DNA from 2 places in the Candidatus Clostridium stratigraminis genome. Region 2 is predicted to be linked to the other one. Evidence: riboswitches for the same ligand, from Rfam matches in the RefSeq annotation. Region 2 holds a riboswitch; the other holds the start of a gene.
What was found. Region 2 has a riboswitch for glycine ahead of gcvT (glycine cleavage system aminomethyltransferase GcvT). Riboswitches for the same ligand answer to the same signal wherever they lie in the genome.
Positions count from the first base shown of each region.

Region 1 (11,701 bases), on a different contig from region 2:
TAATTTTTTATAGAGTAGATTAAATGGAAACTTATTGTAAAAACAAGTTTTATTATGTTATAATTTGATTATTATGACAATTTTATACTAAGGAGGAAAGTATATAGTGGATAGTGAAAAAATTATTAAAAACATTGTATATAATATGGAAAAAGTTATTATAGGTAAAAGATATGAAATTTATAATATAATGAAAGGAATAATAGCAAACGGCCATATATTAATAGAGGATGTTCCAGGGGTTGGAAAGACTAATTTAGTTAAGGCCTTAGCAAAATCAGTTAATTTATCCTATAGCAGAATTCAATTTACCCCTGATCTTTTACCCTCTGATATAACTGGCATTTCAATATATAACCAAAGAAATATGGAATTTGAATTTAGACGCGGTCCTATATTTGCTAATATAGTTTTAGCAGATGAAATAAACAGAACATCACCTAAAACTCAGTCGGCATTATTAGAGGTTATGGAAGAGAAACAAATTTCAGAAGGTAACTATACATATCTATTAGATAAGCCATTTTTCGTTCTAGCAACACAAAATCCAATAGAAAGCGAAGGAACCTTTGTTTTACCTGAAGCACAATTAGACAGGTTTATGATTAAGGTGAGCATAGGTTATCCAGAAAAAAAAGATGAGGCTGAAATTTTAAAAATTTATAGAAATAGTGAGCCACTAGAAGAACTTCAAAGTGTAACAGAGCCTGAGGATATAATAGAACTTCAGAATTTATCAAGAAATATAAAGGTAAAAGATGAAATAAATGAATATATAGCTAATATTGCCGATGCTACAAGAAACAATAAATATCTTGCATTAGGCTGCAGCACAAGAGCATCTATAGCCTTATTAAGAATTTCTCAAGCCAGTGCTCTAATTAATGGGAGAGATTATGTAATACCAGAAGATATAAGGGAAAATGCACTTCTAGTTTTAAACCATAGAGTATGTGTCTCCTCTCTTGCTAGGGCAAATAACTATGATAGTGAGGAAGTCATTAGGGACATTATAAAAACGGTTTCTCTTCCAAAGGTGAAGTAAAATGTTTAAGATAAGTATTAAGTTTATTTTGTTACTAATAATATCTTATATTTTTGCATTAGTTCAAGGTGGAAATTTACCTTATCGTATTTTTCATGGGCTTCTCTTAACCTTTCTAATTGGCTTTATTTATATTTTAATAAAGCAAAAGGATATTAAAATTCAAGTCAAGTTCAATAACAAAATATACAGTTCAGGAGAAGAACAAGAATTTATCACTATTATAAATAATTATGGTTTTTTGCCTGCTCCTTATGTTCTATTAAATAACAAGGCAATTGAGCAAATTAACGTGAAATACAATGGTGATGCAGTTTCACTCAACCCTGCTGATAGTATGTGGATTAGAAACGTAGTGAAATTTAACAAAAGAGGATTGTATAATTTTGGAGAAATGAGTGTAAAGGTAAGTGATTTATTCTCAATTTTTGAGAAAAAGATAAATATTAACTTAAACATACCTATTAAGGTCTATCCTAAGGTATATGGAATCTCAAAATTTACCTCAAATGGAAGTGATATTTTTAAGAATGCTATAAATAATATAAGCAATATTGAAGATTTATATAGTACAAAAGAAATAAGAAAATATAACATAGGTGACAATTTAAAAAAGGTTAATTGGAAAGTAAGTGCTAAGCACGGAGAGTTATATGTGAAAAATCCAGATTTGGTATCTGGAGAGGAAAGCAATATTTTCCTTGATATGAGTAAATCAAACATATTAATTTCAGAAGATGAGATAAAAGAAGAACAGTTAATAGACCTTTCTGCATCAGTAGTAAGTCATATGCAATTAAGAGGTATAAAAACAAAATTATTTATTAACACAAAATTACCTAGAGTTTTTGAAATAAAAAGCAGAAATGACTTTAATGAGCTATTGGAGTTTTTTCTAACCCAAAAAAGTGATGGTGAAAATGATTTTTCAATGTTTATAAATTCTAATATAAATAAAATACCTGCTTTAAGCTGGATTGGTATAATTACTACGAATGTTAATAGGGAATTAAAGGACAATTTACTATTATTAAAAGATAAAGGTTATAATATTACTGTTTTTTATTCTGCTTTTTCTTTAAAGGATATTACTTATAATGAAATATTAAAAAAGTCGCAGATTGAATGCCTTAGTTTATTTGACATAATGAATAAACAGGAAAGTAAGGTGAAGATATGAGCTTTATTAAAGAAAATAAAATGTTCATACTTCTAATATATGTAAATATGTTAGTTATACTCACTCTTATTAAAATCTGCTACAAAATAGAAAATTTTAATTATTTATACGTATGTATGTTGATACTAATAGGCTTTATAGTATATTGGTTTTGTCACAGTGTTCTTAAGAAAAAAATTTTCAAATTCCTTTTTACTTTAGCTGTAATACTTGGAGCTGGAATATATTATTTTCTAAATAATGGCTATATAATAAAGCTAATTGAGGAACAGATTATTAATAATATTATATATATTAACGATTTGGTTAGCCAGGCAATGCCTACAAACTTTATATCCTATAAACCTCTTTTTATTTTAATACTGCCCACGATTATTTTTTTAATAATCTTTTTTACTACAAAAGGACTCTTAAACTCAATATTAATCTTTAATTTCGCCATAATAACTACACTATGGTATCTTGGATATACTGAAGAAATTAAAAAATTTTTGTTTTATTATATTTTGGTTACATTAATTACTTATTGTATTAATTCCTTTAAGAAAAATGTTAGAAAATTAAATAAAAAAGGTGTAAAAGTAAATATTAAAAGTCAAAGAATTTTTCTATATACCATCGTTTTATGCGTTATAATTGCTGGTATTACTGATTTTCTTCCCCAGGACTTTAAAGGAAAGTACAGTGCAGATATAAAAGGAAAATTCATAAATAAATATGTAGAAAATGGTGATGCAGATACAGGTAAGGCAGTAAAACTCAAATATGATTTAACTTTTTCCGGTTATAACAAAAACGCAAACAAACTTGGAGGGCCGGTGACAGTTGATAAAAACCTTGCTTTTAAGGTTAAAAGTGATGCTAAATATTATCTTAAAGGTGATGTGAAGGACTTTTATAATGGATTTACTTGGTCCCATAGTGATGTTAAATATTATCTGCAGAGTAATAAGAATATCTCTATGTTTCAAAATAATTTTTCTAGAAACTTTACAAGTGAAAGTAATTCTTTAACAATATATCCTGAAGGATTAAACAGTTCTACTTTATTTACGCCTGAATATTCTTATAATGCAGTAGTAGATAAAGGTAATATCTTCTATGATGATATTCCAACCTTTGTAACAAGCAGCGTTGTTAAAAAACCATATCAAATTAGTTTTTATAAATTAAATAACTACGGTTTAAGTATCCATGATTATGGGATTAGTACTGATAAAATTGAAGTAGGAACTCTTTATTATAATGAATGGTATAAGAAATATCTAGAGCTGCCAGATAATCTAAGCTCAAGAATATATGATTTAGTCTATTCGCTTACAAAAGATAAAAAGTATAATTATGAAAAGATTCAAGCAATAAATAAATACTTAAAATTAAATTACAAATATACTCTAAAAGTTTCAAATGTACCAGATGGGCAGGAATTTCTTGATTATTTTTTATTTACAGAAAAAAAAGGGTACTGCACTTACTTCGCTACAGCAGAAACAATTATGTGTAGAATTGCAGGCATTCCAGCAAGATATGTGGAAGGCTTTAAAATGGCAGATGATAAAGACAGCAATGGCCTTTATGAGGTTAAAAATGAAGATGCCCATGCATGGACAGAGGTTCTTTACATGCAGACACCAACTGCAGGGCTCTGGTATACTGTTGATGCTGTTCCAAATGCTGTTGATTACGTTCACAAGGAAGAAGAGGCAGATAAAGGCAGTATTTTTATACAAAATGGTAATACAAATAACAAACCACAGACTCCAAGTAAAGGAGCAAAAGAAGTGGCTGGGGATATTGGTGCCAGTACATCATATAAAGGAATAAGTCAAAATGTATTGTATATTATCTATGCGGTTTTACTAATTATATTAGTAAACTTACTATTTATTTTTCTCTTTAAGATTAAGAAACATGCTTTACTTTCTATGCCTAGTATAATTCCTCTATATAAATATTCTTTAGAAAGAGTTGAAGCTTTAGGTATTAAAAAGCCAGAAACTGTTACAGATATGGAGTTTATTAATTCATTAGATTCTGTACTTTCATTAAAGTTAAAGGAAATATGTAAGTTAGCCTATGGCGAATATTTCGGTGGCATAGGTGTGCAGGAATTTAACAGGAAAGACTTTTTCAAATTTATTGAAGGCTACCTAGTAAAAAGACAAAATAAATTTATTTATTTCATAAAAAAATATTATTATATAGGTAAAATCTCTTTAATTAGAAACAAAATTATGATATTATATAAGAGAATTAATAATATTAGCGCATAACGCAGAAGTGCTGGAATTGGCAGACAGGCTGGTCTCAGAAGCCAGTGTTTAACCACGTGTGGGTTCAAATCCCATCTTCTGCACCATTTAAAATATATTTACCACTGATATGTATTTATCGGTGGTATTAATTTAAATAAACATAATTGGAAGGTGGGATATGAGTAATAAACTAGAGAGTATAAAAAAATTAGCTTTTAGATGTTTTGTTTTTTTAGCTATAAGTATTAATTTGATTTATGCAATTAGCATCCGTATACATAGTACAAGCAATGCTCAAGTTATTAAAATGGTATTAGCTGCCGGCAGCCAGGGAAACATTTCTATAACAGAAAATAATTATTTTAAAAGGTACATTATTAGCTGCACTAGAGAAATGGATGAACTAAACATAGAAGACAATAAAGATTATATTAACATCTATTTAAAAAAGGATGAGGCAAAAGGTATAAATCTTAATGGAGACAAGAAAATACAAAACCAGGATCTTGGTTATAGCACTACAAATGATGGTTATATATTAAAGATTAAAAAAATGCTGGAGCATAATAACTTTGTAAGTATTGATAGGAACAATAAGAAAAATATTATTGTTCTTATTTCAAAAGTGGACAAGCCTTTCACTCATAGTATTGTAATTGATCCAGGCCACGGCGGCATTGATAAGGGCGCTAATTACGGCAGTATATATGAGAAGGATATTAATCTGAAGATTGTAAATTATGCTGCTCAGCAGCTTGAATTCAGCGGCATTAAAGTACTTTTAACAAGAGATGAAGACAAACTATTGGCACTTAAAGAAATTGGAGATATTACAAATTCATCTTCAGCTGATATTTTTGTATCGGTACATGTTAATGAGAACAAAGAGAGTAAATACTGTGGTGTTTCTAGTTATTATTATGATCCTAACGGGTTTCAAACTGAAGAAAGAATTAGACTCGCAAGAACTATGCAAAGTGAACTTGTCAAAAGTGATTCTTGGAAGAATGTAGGGATTCTCAGACAGAACTTTGCTGTATTAAGATATAGCAATATACCTAGTGTACTTTTAGAATGTGGATTTATAAGTAATACTGAAGATAGAAATAAATTAACTCAAGATAATGTTCTTAAAAATTTTGGAGATAATATAGCCAAAGGTGTTATTAAATATTTTCAGAAAAATAATAACTAATTTAACACGGGTTATTCCCGTGTTTTTGTTTTGAAAGAATATTTTTGATATAATATATAATACATATGAACTTACGGAGGAGGCAGATATTTAAATATGATTAAGCTGTTATGTATGGATATGGATGGTACACTTCTAAATACCAAAGGTGAGATTAGTAAAAGAAACTTAGATACAATTAATAAAGCACATGACAAAGGTGTAAAGGTTACTATTTGTACAGGAAGAATATTCACTTCTGCTAGATACTTTGCTGATTTAATAGGGATAAAGGTTCCAATCATTGCTACAAATGGATCCTACATTCGTGAAAAGGACAGAGATGAAATAATATATAAAGCTGTACTTGGTAAGAGAAAATGTGAAGAAGTTTTAAAGATTCTTAGGAAATATAAAATTTATCCGCATTTTAATTCTCCAACTACTGTTTTTACAGAAAAATTAATATATTCATCAAAAAGCTATGCTTATATGAATAAAACACTGCCAAAGAACAGGCAAATAGATATACAAATTATTGATGATTGGCATTTGATATTTGATAAATATGAAGATGAAATATTGAAATGTATTTGTATTGACGAAGATATAGAAAAAGTTAAGGCGGCAAAAGAAGAGCTGAAAAGTAATGGGGAACTAGAAGTTGTAAGTTCTAATAAGAATAATTTTGAGGTAATGAATAAAGGGGTTTCTAAGGGAAGAGCCGTAGAAGTTTTGGCGGGCTTTTATAATCTAAAACAAGAAGAGATAATGTGCATTGGTGATAATGAAAATGACCTATCTATGATTAAATATGCCGGGACGGGTGTGGCAATGGGAAATGCTGAAGAATTCGTAAAAGATGCTGCAGATTACGTTACTTCCACAAATGATGATGACGGGGTAGCAAAAGCTATTGATGAACTAATTTTACATAATTAATAGCTTACTTTACTAGAATTCATTAATAAGATAATATAAGTATTAAAGATTTAAAAAACTATTGAGGAGTTGGAAATAAATTTGAATTTGAATATTGTTTTGTTTGAGCCTGAAATTCCACAAAACACAGGAAATATTGCTAGAACCTGTGTATTAACTAATTCTAAATTACATCTTATTAAACCACTTGGCTTTAGCCTTGAGGAGAAACATTTAAAAAGAGCTGGACTAGATTACTGGCCATATTTGGATATGGAAGTACATGAATCTTATGAGGATTTTAGAAAAAAGTATCCAAAAGGAAATTTCTATTTTTCTACTACAAGAGGCAAAAAGTTTTATTCCGAAGTTAGTTATAAAGAGGGCGATTTTATTATATTTGGAAAAGAGACTGCTGGGTTGCCCGATTGCATACGGAATGACAACTTAGATAAATTAATTAGAGTTCCAATGCTCGAAACAAGTACTCGCTCATTAAATCTATCCAACACGGCTGCGATACTAGCTTATGAAGCATTAAGACAAATGAACTTTCCAAACATGAAGTAGGAGGAGAAATTAAATGAATAAGATTAAAATAGTTACAGATAGTACCTCTGATTTGCCATTAGATATTATAAATAAATATGATATAGAGGTACTCCCCCTTACAGTACATTTTGGAAATGAAGCTTATAGAGATGGAGTAGATATAAAACTCCCTGAATTTTTACATAAAATAAAAACTTACGATGTTTTTCCCACTACATCACAAATCAATCCTCAAAGCTTTTATGACTGCTATAAAAAATATTTAGAAGAAGGCTATAAAATTCTTTCAATACATATTTCATCTAAGATGAGTGGGACATACCAGTCAGCATGTATAGCTAAAGATATGCTGCAAAGCGAAGACATTTTTGTTATAGATAGTTTGAATGTTACTTCGGGCCTTGGCCTTTTAGTTTATAAAGCTTGTATTTTAAGGGAATTAAATTACTCTTTTGAGGAAATAAATAAAAAGCTTATAGAAATTATTCCACATGTAAAAAGTGCATTATCCTTTGAAAGCTTAGAAAACCTAGTTAAGGGAGGCAGACTTTCAAAAACTGCAGGAATGGTTGGCAGCATATTAGGATTAAGACTTATTCTAGAGATAAAAAATGGGGAAATAGCTGTAATGGACAAGGTTAGAGGAAGCAAAAAAGCAAGTAAGACCATAGTGGATTTTATTGAACAAAAAGGTATCAAGGACCATGAACCATCATTTTTACTGCAAGTTGAGAATAAGGACGTCTATGAGGTTTTAAAGGAAAATTTGGTATTTAAGAGCAGGGACTTTGTTGAATGTGAGGTAGGATGTGTAGTTGGTACTCATTCAGGAAGTGGTGCCAGTGGTATTTTTTTTATTGAGAATTATTAATTCTGAAATATTATATTCAGTATTCATAGAATTTGATAGAAATTAATTCAAAAAACTATAGCAATTTTATTATATATATAATATAATAGCATTAAGGAAATAATACCTATATAATATTGATGGATGAAACTTTCGAGAGATAATCATTTATGATAGCCGAAGGAATAAGCAGGAAAGCCTAAAACCTGTGAAGCTCTCAGGCAAAAGTATCGAAAGCGGACATATCTCTGGAAAGCTTGAACTATTTAAATTAGAAGTTCATCACCGAAGGAGTAAATCTCTCAGGTTAAAAGACAGAGTACAAGGGCTTAAGGCTTTGTACTTTGTCTTTTTTGTTTTCTGATTATACAAGAAATGTTTTATATTTTTCTTGAAAACCTATACATAACTTGGAGAATAATGTATGATTGAATCAATTATTGTTATAACCAATAATACCTTGGTACAAGAAAATTTAGGAAATAAGTTTTCTGTTAATTTCATTAAAGGAAAAGCTGTTGATGTTTTAATTAAGGCTAGAGACTATGTTCATAATAATCATAGACTTCTAACACATCCCTTAATAAGCAGCATTAAACCAAATGAAATGCCTTTTAGAACGATTATAATATCTAAACAAAAGGAAAATAATATAGATATGGAATCCTTAGAGCTAATAGAAAATAGTATCAGCACTACTAATAAGTTCATGAAGGATTTTGGCATTCCTAATTGGAATGAGAGCATATTGAAAGATTTCCAATTAATAGACTTTGATATTATATATAATGCTATTAATTAATATTTATAGGAGGTAAGTACATGGCACATATTTACGATACAATAATAATTGGCGGCGGGCCTGGAGGCTTATCAGCAGGTCTTTATGCTGCAAGATCAAAAATGGACACATTACTTATTGAAAGAGCAAAATTTGGAGGACAGACAGCAACAACTGATGAACTTGAGAATTATCCAGGTTCTGTAGAGGATTGTACTGGACCATCTTTAATTGAAAGAATGAGAAAACAAGCAGAAGAGTTTGGTACTAAATTTGCTAAAGATGAAATAACTGAAGTTGATTTTTCTGGAAAAATCAAAAGGCTTATAGGTAAGAAAGAAACATATGAAGCTAAAACAATAATAATAGCAACAGGAGCGTATCCTAGACTTGCCGGTTTCGAAAATGAGTTAGAACTTAGGGGTAAGGGCGTATCCTATTGTGCAACTTGTGATGCTGACTTCTTCACAGACTTGGATGTTGCAGTTGTAGGTGGTGGTGATTCTGCACTTACAGAATCTATTTATTTAACCAAGTTTGCAGAAAATGTAACAATCATTCATAGAAGAGATCAATTTAGAGGAGCAAAATCCATACAAGATAAAGTTTTTAACAATCCTAAAATAAATATTATTTATGATTCCGTAGTTGAAAAAGCTAACGGAGATGAGATATTAGAAGGGCTTGTACTTAAAAATGTAAAGACAGGAGAAGCTAGTGATTTAAAGGTTGATGGATGTTTTGTATTTGTAGGCTATCTGCCAATTACAGAACTTTTCACAGACAAAATAAATTTAGATGAAACTGGGTATATAATTACTGATGAAGAAATGAAAACTAATGTACCTGGAGTATTTGCTGCCGGTGACGTTAGAAGAAAGTCCTTAAGACAGGTTATTACAGCTGCTGCAGATGGAGCAATAGCTGCAACTAATGCAGAACATTATTTGGAAAATGAATTTAGTGAAATTTAGGAGGTAAAAGTCCTAAATGGACTTTTACGGGTAGTTTGCGAGCGGAAGCGAGTAGTCTTAAACTACTCAGTGTTCCGACTAAAAGGAGGAAAAGAAAATGTTAGAATTAAACAAGGATAATTTTGAGACTGAGGTATTAAATTACGCTGAGATGCCAGTATTTGTTGACTTTTGGGGAGATAAATGTGAGATCTGCAAGGAACTTATGCCTGGAGTACATGAATTGGAACATAAATATGGTGATAAAATAAAATTTTCAAGTCTTAATATAAGCAGTGCTAGAAGGCTTGCAATTGGTCAAAAGGTATTAGGTCTTCCAACAATGATAATTTACAAAAATGGCGAAAAGGTCAGCTCAATTACTCCTGACAAAATAAGCAGCTTAGATGATGTAGAAGAATTTATAAAAAGTGTTTATGAAACACTATAGTTAATAAAAAATGAACAATGAAAACATAACTATTTAACTTTCATTGTTCAAAATATATAAAAGATAATTTGTCAATTAACAAACTATCTCTATACTTATGCAATAATGAATTACAATTACTAATTTTTAATTATTAATTGTTAATTATAAATTTATTTTAATAAGGAGGTGACAGCTTTGCGTTTAGAACTTGGTAAAATTTATATAAAGGATCTTCAATTTGGAGCTGAAACTAAGGTTGAAAACGGAGTTCTTTATGTAAATAAAGAAGAGTTATTAAATGAAGTTAGTGGAGATGATAGAATTAAATCTATTAACTTTGATATTGCAAAGCCTGGTGAGGAAACCAGAATTATACCTGTAAAAGATGTTATAGAACCTAGAGTTAAGACAGAAGGAAAGGGTGGAATATTTCCTGGCTTCATAAATAAGGTTGACACTGTTGGCTCAGGAAGAACTCATGTACTAAAAGGTGCTGCTGTTGTTACTACTGGTAAAATAGTAGGTTTTCAAGAAGGCATAATCGACATGAGTGGTGAAGGTGCAAAGTATACACCATTTTCAAAAACTAATAACTTGGTTGTAATTTGCGAGCCTAAAGAGGGAGTCCTCCAGCATGAACATGAAGAAGCAATTAGAATTATTGGCTTTAAAGCTGCAACATACCTAGGAAAAGCCGGGAAAAATATTGAACCTGATGAAGTAAAGGTATATGAAACTTTACCTATTCTTGAACAAGTAAAGAAGTATCCTGAACTTCCAAAGGTAGTATATGTATACATGCTTCAAACTCAAGGCTTATTACATGATACTTATGTATATGGGGTTGATGCAAAGAAAATTATTCCTACATTTATCTATCCAACAGAAGTATTTGATGGAGCTATTGTAAGTGGTAACTGTGTTTCTGCCTGCGATAAAAATCCAACTTATGTACACTTAAATCATCCTATCATAGAAGATCTATATGAAAGACATGGTAAAGATTATAATTTCCTTGGCTGCATAATTACCAACGAAAATGTTTATCTAGCTGATAAGCAAAGATCCTCTGATATGACGGCAAAATTAGTTGAATTTTTAGGAGCTGATGCTGTTATTATATCTGAAGAGGGTTTTGGTAATCCAGATGCTGACCTTGTAATGAACTGCAACAAGATAACAGAAAAAGGTATTAAGACAGTTCTAGTAACTGATGAATATGCAGGAAGAGATGGAAGTTCACAATCACTTGCAGATTCTACTCCTAAAGGTGATGCAGTTGTAACAGGTGGTAATGCAAATGAAGTAATAACACTTCCCCCAATGAAAAAGGTTATTGGACACCCTGAAGCAGCTAATATTATTGCTGGGGGATACGTAGGAAGTTTAAGAGAAGATGGCTCAATTAATGCTGAAATTCAGGTTATTACAGGAGCTACTAGTGAAGTAGGATTCAATTACCTTACCGCTAAAGGATATTAATTATAGATAAAAATTTTATTGATTGAAAGGAAGGATATTATGTTAAAAGGCAAAAAGGTTATTGCTATTGGCGAT
Region 1 covers NZ_JBJHZZ010000014.1:5,175-16,875, reverse strand. Annotated here, with positions in the region: gene ACJDUG_RS14785 (AAA family ATPase) at 104-1,045, shown strand; gene ACJDUG_RS14780 (DUF58 domain-containing protein) at 1,047-2,225, shown strand; gene ACJDUG_RS14775 (transglutaminase-like domain-containing protein) at 2,342-4,498, shown strand; tRNA gene ACJDUG_RS14770 (tRNA-Leu) at 4,500-4,584, shown strand; gene ACJDUG_RS14765 (N-acetylmuramoyl-L-alanine amidase family protein) at 4,659-5,675, shown strand; gene ACJDUG_RS14760 (Cof-type HAD-IIB family hydrolase) at 5,772-6,596, shown strand; gene trmL (tRNA (uridine(34)/cytosine(34)/5-carboxymethylaminomethyluridine(34)-2'-O)-methyltransferase TrmL) at 6,678-7,145, shown strand; gene ACJDUG_RS14750 (DegV family protein) at 7,159-7,998, shown strand; glycine riboswitch at 8,122-8,220, shown strand; gene ACJDUG_RS14745 (GrdX family protein) at 8,402-8,779, shown strand; gene trxB (thioredoxin-disulfide reductase) at 8,800-9,732, shown strand; gene trxA (thioredoxin TrxA) at 9,830-10,162, shown strand; gene ACJDUG_RS14730 (glycine/sarcosine/betaine reductase component B subunit) at 10,340-11,626, shown strand; gene grdA (glycine/sarcosine/betaine reductase complex selenoprotein A) at 11,666-11,701, shown strand, end outside.
Region 1: linked by a shared signal. The riboswitch ahead of ACJDUG_RS14745 (GrdX family protein) and the one ahead of gcvT (glycine cleavage system aminomethyltransferase GcvT) in region 2 are both predicted to bind glycine.

Region 2 (11,701 bases):
AGAAGTAATTATATTATCATAAAGTAAAATGTCTAAATCGATTGTTCTTGGTCCCCACTTTATTGTTCTTACTCTCTTTAAATCTTGTTCTATACTAAGCAATAAATTAATTAATTCATTTGGTGTAAGTAATGTCTTTATTTCAGCACAGCAATTTAAGAAATCATCTTGATCAGTATATCCTACTGGCTTGGTTGAGTACATGTTTGATACCTTTATAACCTTGCATCTATCCCCCTTTAGGTTTTCAAGCGCATCTTTTATGTTTTGCTCCTTATTTCCCATATTAGTTCCTAATGCAATGTATACCTTGTGCCAGCTTCTTTCAATTTCTACCGCAGCATAATCTATTGGTTTTCCAATAGGTGCCCATGGCTTTTTTAGTAATACTTTAACACCAATTACTGAGGTATAATTTAATAAAATGTAATTTGCTAATGCCTCTGCAGCAGCCTCAATAAGATCAAATTTTTTCTTTGTAAATTCTTTCTCAATGTTAAGGCAAAGTTCTGCATAATTTACAGTTTTAATTAAATTATCACTTATCCCGGCCTCTCTTAAATTAAGCGAAAGCTCTAGAGATATTAAAAATCTTTGACCCATGTTTTTTTCTTCTTTATTAACGCCATGAAAGGCATAAACCTCAAGATCCTTTATGTGTATCTTATCCATTTACTCACCTGCTTACAAAACTATTTTCTTATAATGGCATCAGTCATTATGCATACCCTTTTATTCTCTTTAACATCATGGACTCTAACAAAATCACAATTTTTCATTATCCCTATGACAGTAGTAGCAAGTGTACCTTCCACTCTTTCTTCAGGGGGTAAATTAAGAGCATTTCCAATCATGGATTTTTTCGAAGTTGCCAAAAGTACCGGATAACCAAGAGTACTAAGCATTTCAAGTTTATTCATAACTTCAAGGTTTTGTTCATAATTCTTTGCAAAACCTATTCCTGGATCAATAATAATTTTATCCTCTTTTACTCCAGCTGCTAGGGCAAGATTTATGCTTTCCTTTAAATCCATTATCATATCTGACATTAAACAATCATAATTATTATTTTCTCTATTATGCATCAAACAGCAGGCAGCATTATATTTTGCTGCTACCTTAGCCATATCTTTGTCTTTTTTAAAGCCCCATACATCATTTATAAGTGAGGCACCTTCAATTATTGAATATTCCGCCACCTTAGCCTTATAGGTATCAACAGAAATAGGAACGTTTATTTCCTTACTTAATGCTTTAATTATAGGAATTACTCTTTTTATTTCTTCCTCTTCTCCAACAGGTACGTGATTTGGCCTTGTAGATTCTCCGCCTATATCAATAATATCTGCTCCTTCATTTACCATTTCCTTAGCATGATTTATAGCCTTTTCAAAATTAATGAACTTACCTCCATCAGAAAAAGAATCTGGAGTGACATTTAATATTCCCATTATATAGGTTTGTTTTCCTAGCTTAAAAAGTTTATTTCCAATATATATTTCTTTGTTCATATTTTGCCTCCTTAGCTTCTAAGAAGTTCAAAAACATCTTCCTTTAAGCTTTGATCCTTTTCAAAACATCCTCTTATGGCAAGAGTCTTTGTTTTACTTCCTGGCTTTTTAATACCTCTCATATTCATACAAAGATGTTCTGCTTCAATAATAACAAGTACTCCTGAAGCATCCAAATGTTCATATAAGGCATCTGCAATTTCAGCAGTCATTTTCTCTTGAAGCTGAGGTCTTTTAGCATATATGTCAACAGTTCTAGCAAGTTTACTTAGTCCAGCTACTCTGCCATTTGGTATATAAGCAATATGCACCTTACCATAGAATGGTAGAAAGTGATGTTCACACATAGAATAAAAGGGTATATCCTTCTCAACTATTATATTATTTTGTTCTACAGTAAAGGCCTTTGATAAGTGAGTATCTGCACTCTCATTAAGTCCCGAAAATATTTCTGAGTACATTCTTGCTATTCTATCTGGTGTATCCAAAAGTCCTTCCCTTTTTGGGTCTTCACCTATTGCTTCAATTATCATTTTAACTGCTTCTTTTATTTTATTTTCGTCTATCATAAGTTTTATACCTCGTTTTCATATGTTCCTGATATATTATTATAGCATATCACTATTCTACTTCAAATTGATCTATATTCAAACAACAGTATATAAAAAAGCTATCATTTTATAAATGGTAGCTTTTTTATAAATATTAGTTATAAATTAGTATAATGGAAATCTTTCACATAAATCCTTAACTCTATTTTTAGCTAGTGTTAAATCCCCATCCTTGTTATCTATAGTCCAAGAAATTATATCTGCGATTTCTACCATTTCCTCTTTTCCAAAGCCCCTTGTTGTAGTTGCAGGAGTACCAATTCTTACTCCACTAGTTACAAATGGACTTTGTGTTTCAAAAGGTACAGTGTTTTTATTTACAGTTATTCCTACTTCATCTAATAGATGCTCTGCTTCTTTACCAGTTACCCCTTTATTTCTAAGGTCTACAAGCATTAAATGGTTATCTGTTCCTCCAGAAACCAGCTTAAAGCCTCTAGAAGTTAAAGCCTCAGCTAAGGTATGTGCATTTTCTACAACCCTCTTTTGATAAGCTTTAAACTCATCAGACATAGCCTCTTTAAAACACACTGCTTTTGCTGCAATAACGTGCATTAGAGGTCCGCCTTGAATTCCAGGGAATATAGCTTTATCTACTGCCTTAGCATACTCTTCCTTGCAAAGTATTGCACCACCTCTTGGCCCTCTTAAGGTTTTATGAGTTGTAGTAGTTACGAAATCAGCATAAGGCAATGGACTTGGATGTACTCCAGCAGCTATAAGCCCTGCTATATGTGACATATCTACCATCATATATGCGTGAATTTCATCACAAATTTCTCTTATAGTTTTAAAATCTATTATTCTTGCATAAGCACTTGCGCCTGAAACAATCATTTTAGGTTTTTCAAGAAGTGCAATTCTTCTTAATTCTTCATAATCTATTACGCCTTGCTCATTAACTCCGTAGGAAATAAATTTATAAAGCTTTCCTGAGAAATTAACCGGACTACCATGAGTTAAATGTCCACCATGTGATAAGTTCATTCCAAGTACCTTATCACCAGGTTCAAGTACAGACATATATACTCCCATATTAGCCTGTGAGCCAGAATGAGGTTGTACGTTGGCATGTTCCGCACCAAAAAGCTTGCACATTCTATCTCTAGCTATGTTTTCAGCAACATCTACACACTCACAGCCGCCATAATATCTCTTTCCTGGATATCCTTCAGCATACTTATTAGTAAGCGGTGAACCCATAGCCTCCATTACAGCACTGCTGGTAAAGTTTTCTGATGCAATAAGTTCTATTTTATTTTCCTGTCTGTCCATTTCACTTTTAATTACATTAAATATTTCTTGGTCAACTTTTTTAACATTATCTAAATTCATTACTTTCACCCCCGTAATGCTATTTTACCACAATATTCGTAATTTTCACCACTTATTATTCCTTAAATTTTATAAAAATAACAAAATATATTTAATTCTTACTTTTTCATTGGCATTAAGTGTATTGCTTCGCCATTTATCCCCATGGCAGCCTCTAAAAACGCCTCAGAAAGAGTTGGATGAGCATGTACTGTGTTTTTAATTTCCTTTAAGCTGATATTATTAGCAATAGCTAAGGTTCCTTCATGAATAATATCAGAGGCATGTGGTCCCATTATATGAACTCCAATGATTTTATCCTCGCTAGCTATTACTTTAACAAAACCTTCACCTTCACCTAAAGCAAGAGCTTTTCCATTTGCACCAAACATAAATTTACTTGTTTTGTATGTAAGCCCTCTAGTCTTTGCTTCTTCCTCGGTAATGCCTACAGTTGCTATTTCAGGAAAGACGAATATACAGCCTGGTACTATATCACTTGGAACTTCTTCAGAAACACCTAATATCTTTTCTGCAGCAAACATACCTTGATGTGAGGCTGCATGGGCAAGCATTACTTTTCCATTTACGTCTCCAATGGCATAAATTCCTTTGACACTTGTTTCATAATTAGAATCAACTTTAATGCCTTTTCTATCAAAATCTACTCCTACTGCTTCTAATTTTAGGCCCTGAGTCATTGGTGATCTTCCAGCAGAAATAAGCAGTTTTTCAGCCTCTACTTTAATTTCTCCTTTTTTTCCTTCACCGAAAATCACATAGCCATTTTCTTGTCTTTCAATTTTGTTAACTTTAGTTCCTGTATTTATCTCTATTCCTTTTTTCTTTAATGAAACGGTAAGTCGTTTTGTAATATCGCCGTCAACTTGGGCAATTATATTAGGCAAAAATTCGAGAACATTAACCTTGGTACCTAAGGAGTTAAATATACAAGCTATTTCCATACCTATTACTCCTCCGCCTATAATAGCTAGAGTCTTTGGTATGCTTTCAAAATTTAAAATATTTTCACTTGTATATATTCCTTCACTATCAGCACCTTCAATTGGAGGAATGGAAGGTGCTGAACCTGTTGCAATTATTATATTTTTAGCAGTTATTTCTTCGGTGCTATTATCTTTTAAGTTAACTTTAATAGTATTTTTATCTTTAAACTCTGCCTTGCCATTTAAAACTAATACATCATTCGCCTTTAAAAGCTGGTCTACCCCACCAACCAACTGGTCTATTACACCTTGTTTTCTAAGATGTATTTTAGAAACGTCTACAGTTAAGGCTTCTACATTAATGCCAAATTCATCTATGTGCTTTAAAGTATTTAAAAGTTCAGCATTTCTATAAAGTGCTTTAGTAGGTATACAGCCTCTATTGAGGCATGTACCACCTAGTTTATCCATCTCAATTAAACAAACCTTTGCACCAAGCTGAGCTGCTCTAATGGCAGCTACATATCCTCCAGGACCTCCACCTATTACGACAATATCTTTTTCCATAGTTATACCTTCCATCTTAAAATTGGAGTTCTTGCGGCCTTTACTTCATCTAATCTCCTTACAACAGTGTTGTGTGGAGCCTCTTTAAGAAGCTCTGGCTTCTCTTTAGCCTCCTTAGCTATAGCAATCATTGCATCAACGAATCCGTCTAAGGTTTCAAGGCTTTCTGTTTCTGTTGGTTCTATCATTAGTGCACTATCAACTATTAGAGGGAAATAAATTGTAGGTGGATGATATCCATAATCTATAAGCCTCTTTGCAACATCTAAGGTTGTAACACCATTTTCTTGTATCTTAAGTCCTCCGAGTACGCACTCATGTTTACATACTTTATCAAGAGTCATATAATAGTCCTTAAGCTTTTCCTTAGTATAATTTGCATTTAAAACTGCCATTTCACTTGCCTTTTTAAGGCCATCATTACCCATAGTTAATATATAGGTATATGCTCTAACTAGAATACCAAAATTTCCATAAAAGCTCTTTACTCTTCCTATAGATAATGGCATATCATAGTTTAATACAAATTTATTATCCTGCTTTTCTATTATAGGTGTTGGAAGGAAAGGAATAAGGTCTTTTTTTACTCCTACTGGTCCACTTCCAGGGCCTCCACCTCCATGAGGAGTTGAAAAGGTCTTATGAAGGTTTAAATGTACTACATCAAAACCCATATCTCCAGGTCTTGTTATTCCCATAATAGCATTAGTGTTTGCTCCGTCATAATATAAAAGTCCACCAGCTTCATGAACTAGTTTTGCTATTTCACTTATATTTTCTTCAAATAGACCTAAGGTGCTTGGATTTGTAAGCATTAGACCAGCTATGTCATTTCCTAAAACTGCTTTTAAGTTTTCTAAATCCACTGCTCCCTTTTCATCAGATTTTATTTCAACCACTTCAAAATTAGCTACTGAAGCACTAGCAGGATTAGTTCCATGAGCTGAATCAGGTACTATTATCTTTTTCCTAGCATAGTCTCCCCTAGCTTCATGATAAGCTTTAATTATCATTAGCCCAGTAAGCTCTCCATGAGCACCTGCTGCTGGCTGAAGAGTGAATCCATCCATACCAGCAATTTCACCTAGCATTTTGCTAAGATCATACATAAGCTCAAGATTACCTTGCACTGTATTTTCAGTTTGATAAGGATGAACCTCAGTAAAATGAGGATTTGAAGCCATGTCTTCATTTATTTTAGGATTATACTTCATAGTACAGGAACCAAGTGGGTAGTACCCTGAATCTACACCATAATTTTTATTAGATAATAAGGTATAATGCCTTATAACATCTACTTCACTTACTTCAGGTAATATACATTCTTTTTCTCTAAGGAGATTCTTTGGAACTAGTTCTTCCAAATTAGTGTCAGGTACATCGCATTTTGGAAGAGAATAGGCCTTTCTGCCTTCCTTTGAAACTTCAAATATAAGTTTATTATACTCTTTCATGCTTACCTCTTACCCTCCTTATCTTCATCTACATTTACCATTAAATTAACCAGCATATCTATTTCTTCTTTTGTTCTCTTTTCAGTCACACATAATAAAATAGAATTTTTTAACTCCTCATAATCCTTATCAAGTGAATATCCGCCAAGAATGCCTTCACCTAAAAGTTTCTCATTAAGAACCTCTGGATTTAAGGTGCCTGCAACAGCAAATTCCTTGAAAAATGGCTTATTAAAGACCTTCTTATATTTACCTGTTTTAATTAGTTCATTATAGGCATAGTGTGCTTTTCTCATGCTTGTTTCTGCAACTTCTCTTATGCCCTCTTTTCCCATAACTGAAAGATAAACAGCTGCAGTTAAAGCATTTAAGGATTGATTAGAGCAGATATTTGAAGTAGCTTTTTCTCTTCTTATATGCTGTTCTCTTGCCTGAAGCGTAAGCACAAAGGCTCTCTTACCGTCTATATCTTCTGTTTCACCAACTATTCTACCAGGCATTTTTCTCATTAATTTCGTAGTTGTAGTCATAAAGCCTAGATATGGTCCTCCAAAATTCATGGAATTTCCTAATGCTTGCCCATCTCCTACTACAATATCAGCACCAATTTCTCCAGGAGTCTTTAAAACCGACAGTGAAATGGGATCAACATTCATTACTAGCAAGGATTTATTTCCATGAGTTACTTTTTCCACTTCTGTTAAATCTTCTATTATTCCAAAGAAATTAGGATTTTGGACTATAACAGCAGCTGAATTATTGTTTAAGTTAGCCTTAAGACTTTCAATATCAGTTTCTCCATCTTTAGTATCTATTTCTAATAGCTCTTCTCCATGAAATCTCATGTATGTTTTTAATACTTTTCTAATTTCAGGATGTACTGCCTTAGAAACTAGTATTGTTTTACGTTTTGTGTTTTCACAGGCCATCATTGCAGCCTCTGCGCAGGCAGTTGCACCATCATACATAGATGCATTTGCTACATCCATTCCAGTTAGTTCAGCAATCATAGTCTGATATTCAAAAATAGCCTGCAGCGTACCCTGGCTTATTTCCGGCTGATAAGGTGTATAAGCAGTATAAAACTCTGATCTTGAAGTAATGTGCTTAATAACTGATGGAACATAATGATCGTAGGAACCAGCACCTAAAAAGCATACTAAATCCTCACTGTTAAGATTTTTACCTGCAAGTGCTTTAACTTTTTTACTAACCTCAAGCTCAGACATGGGCTCGTTAAGATTAAGTTTTCTTTTTAATCTTAAATCTTCTGGAATATCCTTAAAAAGATCTTCTAATGAGTTCATACCTAAGCTGTCAAGCATCTTTTCCTCATCTATATTACTGTTAGGTATATATGGAAACATTATTAAGCCTCCTCATTACAGAATTTTTCATAGGAATCAGCATTCATAAGTCCTTGAAGCTGACTATTATTTAATATTTCAGCACATATCATCCAATTTTCAAAAGCATCTTCATTCACTAATTCTGGATTGTCTACAATTGCTTCGTTTACTTCAAGTATTTTTCCGTCAATTGGCATAAACACATCTGAAGCTGCTTTAACTGATTCAATTGTTCCAAAGGTGTCCCCTTCACTAATTTCATTGTCTACTTCTGGTAATTCCACATAAACGATGCTTCCTAATGCATGTTGTGCAAAATCTGTAATTCCGATATAAGCCTTTTCTCCTTCAACTCTTACCCATTCATGTTCCTTTGTGTACAATAATTCTTTTAATACTTTCATTTATATTTCCTCCTCAATATTAATATTTACTTTTTATGCGGTACGGTGTAGTCTAACTTGCCAATTATTAATGGTTAGATTACCCGTAGAAAGCAATTTAGAGCCTAACGGTCTTTATTTTTTATAATTTTTTGTATAAAACTTCTTACTAATAACTTCTGCCTTTAATGATTTATTTCTTACTTGAACATTTATTTCATTTCCTAATTCTGAGTAGTTTGAATCAATAAGTGCAAGTCCTATATTTTTCTTTAAAGTTGGTGAAAAATACCCAGTGGTTACAAAACCAATATTTTTTCCATTAGCAAAAACTTCATAGCCGTGTCTTGGAATTCCTCTGTCCTTCATTTCAAACCCAACTAGCTTTCTCTTAAGCCCCTCTTCCTTTTGCTTAGCTAAGGCCTCTTTACCTATGAAGTTTTCTTTATTTAACTTAACAAAAAAGCCTAATCCTGCTTCAAGTGGTGTAATATCCTTTGTAATTTCATTACCATATAGTGGCAGTGTTGCTTCAAATCTTAATGTATCTCTGCAGCCAAGCCCAGCTGGTACCAGCCCGTAAACCTTTCCAGTCTCGAGAAGACTTTCCCATATAGCTTCAATATTTTTATTATCTGTATATATTTCAAACCCATCCTCACCGGTATATCCAGTTCTTGATACTAAACATTTAATACCTGCTATTGATACATCTTTTTTGCAATAGAAAAACTTTATATCATCAAGGTTTTCAGTTGTTAAATTTTGAAGTATTTCTTGAGCCTTAGGACCCTGCAGTGCAACTTCTGAAACTTCCTTTGAAATATTTATAATTTCTACCTGATACTTGCCTTTATTTTGAAGCATCCATTCATAATCTTTATCTACATTACTGGCATTTACTACTAGTAGGTAGTTTTCATTATTAAACTTGTACACTAATAGGTCATCAACTACACCGCCATTCTCATAGCACATGAAGGAGTAAATAACTTGATTTTCATTTAAAACACTTATATCATTAGTTACTAGATTTTGAACGAAGTCAAAAGCTTCTTTTCCTTTTACTTCAACTTCTCCCATATGAGATACATCGAATAAACCAGCTTTGTTTCTTACTGCTTCATGCTCCTCAATAATCCCCTCATATTGAACTGGAAGATACCAACCGGCAAACTCAATTAGTTTACCTCCATATTTCTCATGTTCATTATACAGAGCTGTTTTTTTAATGTTTTCCATAACACATTCTCCCTTCTGTTACATTTAGTTTTATAAACTTTATTGCTTTCTTAATTAAAATAAAAAGAGATATGATGGCAAAGCAATGCTGTGAGCCTTCATATCTCTCTGTATATTTACCTGAAAGTTTTAATACCTTAAGAGTATTTTTCTTCTTCGGTGCCATTTCTGAACTTTCCAGAGTTCCATCCATTAACGGTTGTTTTGCCTGAAAGCTTCTAAACCAATCGGCAATTAGTTTATTTCTTCTTCGGCTATCTCTATAGATATCTCCCGCTAATATCATCTGTTATATTAATTTTAAATTTTCAAATATTTATAGTTTTAATATATACTATTAGGAATATTGTGTCAATTTAATTAATAAATTAACAATCTATTTAATTTCCTTGTTTATATTTTCAATTTTTTCCTTAACCTGTGAGCTATCTAATGGAATTTCCTTGTACCAAACATCATTCTCTTCAATATTCGTGCTGAAATATCTAGCCTTTAAAATGATTTCAGGCCTATATTCAAAATGAAGAATATCGAAATGATTCCATTTTCCTCCCCAGATAAAATTGTGTTTTTCAAAAACTTCAACTAACTCCCTTGGATAGGTTAAAAGTCTTTTCTCTCCATCCTTAACAGATGCCCATTTCCAGTAATCGAATTTGCTGCTTGCTAGGTCAATTGCGATACCAAAGGCGTGCGGACTTAGCCTATTTGTTCCGGAAATATTTCTATAATTAAAGGTGCCTCTTGAGGGAAATAATGCTCTCCTTATATTATCATTTCCTATTGACATAGCGGTAGCTTCCCTTATAGCAGCACTTAGTTCCTTTGCAGCATTATTACTTCCATTAAATTGAAGTCCAGCATTTACATTTTTAAGATTTGATTCAACGGACCCTTTTGTACCTCCATAGACTTCTTTTAAGAGCTCATAATTTCTATATCTTCCAGGGTCATAATTCTTATCTGCCAGTCCACTGGGAAAACTTAAGGGATAGATTTGTTCCATAGCGTCCTGCAAATCAGCATTATTAATTTTTTCTTCAATAGATTTTACCCTTTTATCATCATATAAAATATGCTTTCCTGATTTCATCTTTATATAGACGAGTCCGTCTTCCTTTACCTCAAGACCAGTAATGTATTCTGGATAGGCCAGCATTAAGCATAATAGATCCTGTTTTATGACATTATTATTTTTATTTCCTAAAGCCTTAGTACAAATATTTAAATTAAGAATTAAAACCGCTATTAAACAAATACTAAAGCCTTTTTTAACACTACATATCATTTTTGCAAGCCTCCCTTAATAGTGTACCCTTACAAGCCAAAATTTTATGTTCTTATCACTCCAGCCTAAATCCCAAGGCACTTTGTTTCTATCTGTATTATGGCAGCTAACTAAGGAATATCCCTTTGAATCAGCACCAGTTACAACTGAAATATGTGTAATATCTCCCTTTTTTTCATAAGCAATAAAATCTCCTGGAAGCAGTTTATAGGAAGCTTTAACCACCCTTTCATAACTTCCATAAGCTATAAGTGATGCTCTTCCACTGTATAGCATATAACTTTTAAAGCCATCTGCATTAAGCCAGGCTCTCGAACCCGAACCCTTCTCATAATTCCAGGCACCATTTTTCTTGAATCTTCCTCCCTCAAATAAAACTTGAGATGCGAAATTAGCGCAGTCTCCTCCTTCAGAATTAAAGTCTCTATATTTATTATTGTATTTAAAGCCATATCTTTCTTCACTTGCTGCTCCACAATACTTTTCAGCATAATCTACGGCATCTAGTCTTCTTTTATTTAAACTGCCAAAATCCCTATTACCATTGTTTAAAATAAATTTCTTTATGTCATCTGCTTTAAGGCTGTTAATATTAAGAGAATCTGCAAAAGGATCCTTATACCATTCTTTCGAAATCTTCCAATTATTATTTTTATTTGTTAAATTGATAACATGAGTTGTTCCAATCTTAAAGCTATTTATAGTTTTATTTTCGTTTTCATAATTATATTTGTATTCAGTAGAACAAAGGAGGTATGCAGAAAAATTATTACCTCTTCCTGTTATTTTTTTAATTATTACTTTAGGATTTATTTCAAGAAATTTTATTCCTTGTTTTTCACTCCAATTAGTGATATATTTAGATTTTTTAACTTCATGTTCATAAGCCCATATGCCATATAAGGTATTTCTATCATATATTGACTCAATGAATTCTAAATCTCCATTTATTAATGCCTTATTTCTATGCTCATATATTTGCTCTATTGCCTTAGAAGCATCCACCTTCGTAAAACCTTCAAAAGCCGAGGTATT
Region 2 covers NZ_JBJHZZ010000021.1:10,351-22,051, reverse strand. Annotated here, with positions in the region: gene folK (2-amino-4-hydroxy-6-hydroxymethyldihydropteridine diphosphokinase) at 1-672, opposite strand, end outside; gene folP (dihydropteroate synthase) at 693-1,499, opposite strand; gene folE (GTP cyclohydrolase I FolE) at 1,523-2,077, opposite strand; gene glyA (serine hydroxymethyltransferase) at 2,228-3,457, opposite strand; gene lpdA (dihydrolipoyl dehydrogenase) at 3,556-4,950, opposite strand; gene gcvPB (aminomethyl-transferring glycine dehydrogenase subunit GcvPB) at 4,953-6,404, opposite strand; gene gcvPA (aminomethyl-transferring glycine dehydrogenase subunit GcvPA) at 6,407-7,771, opposite strand; gene gcvH (glycine cleavage system protein GcvH) at 7,774-8,157, opposite strand; gene gcvT (glycine cleavage system aminomethyltransferase GcvT) at 8,272-9,378, opposite strand; glycine riboswitch at 9,485-9,561, opposite strand; glycine riboswitch at 9,565-9,664, opposite strand; gene ACJDUG_RS16680 (M15 family metallopeptidase) at 9,755-10,666, opposite strand; gene ACJDUG_RS16675 (amidase domain-containing protein) at 10,682-11,701, opposite strand, start outside.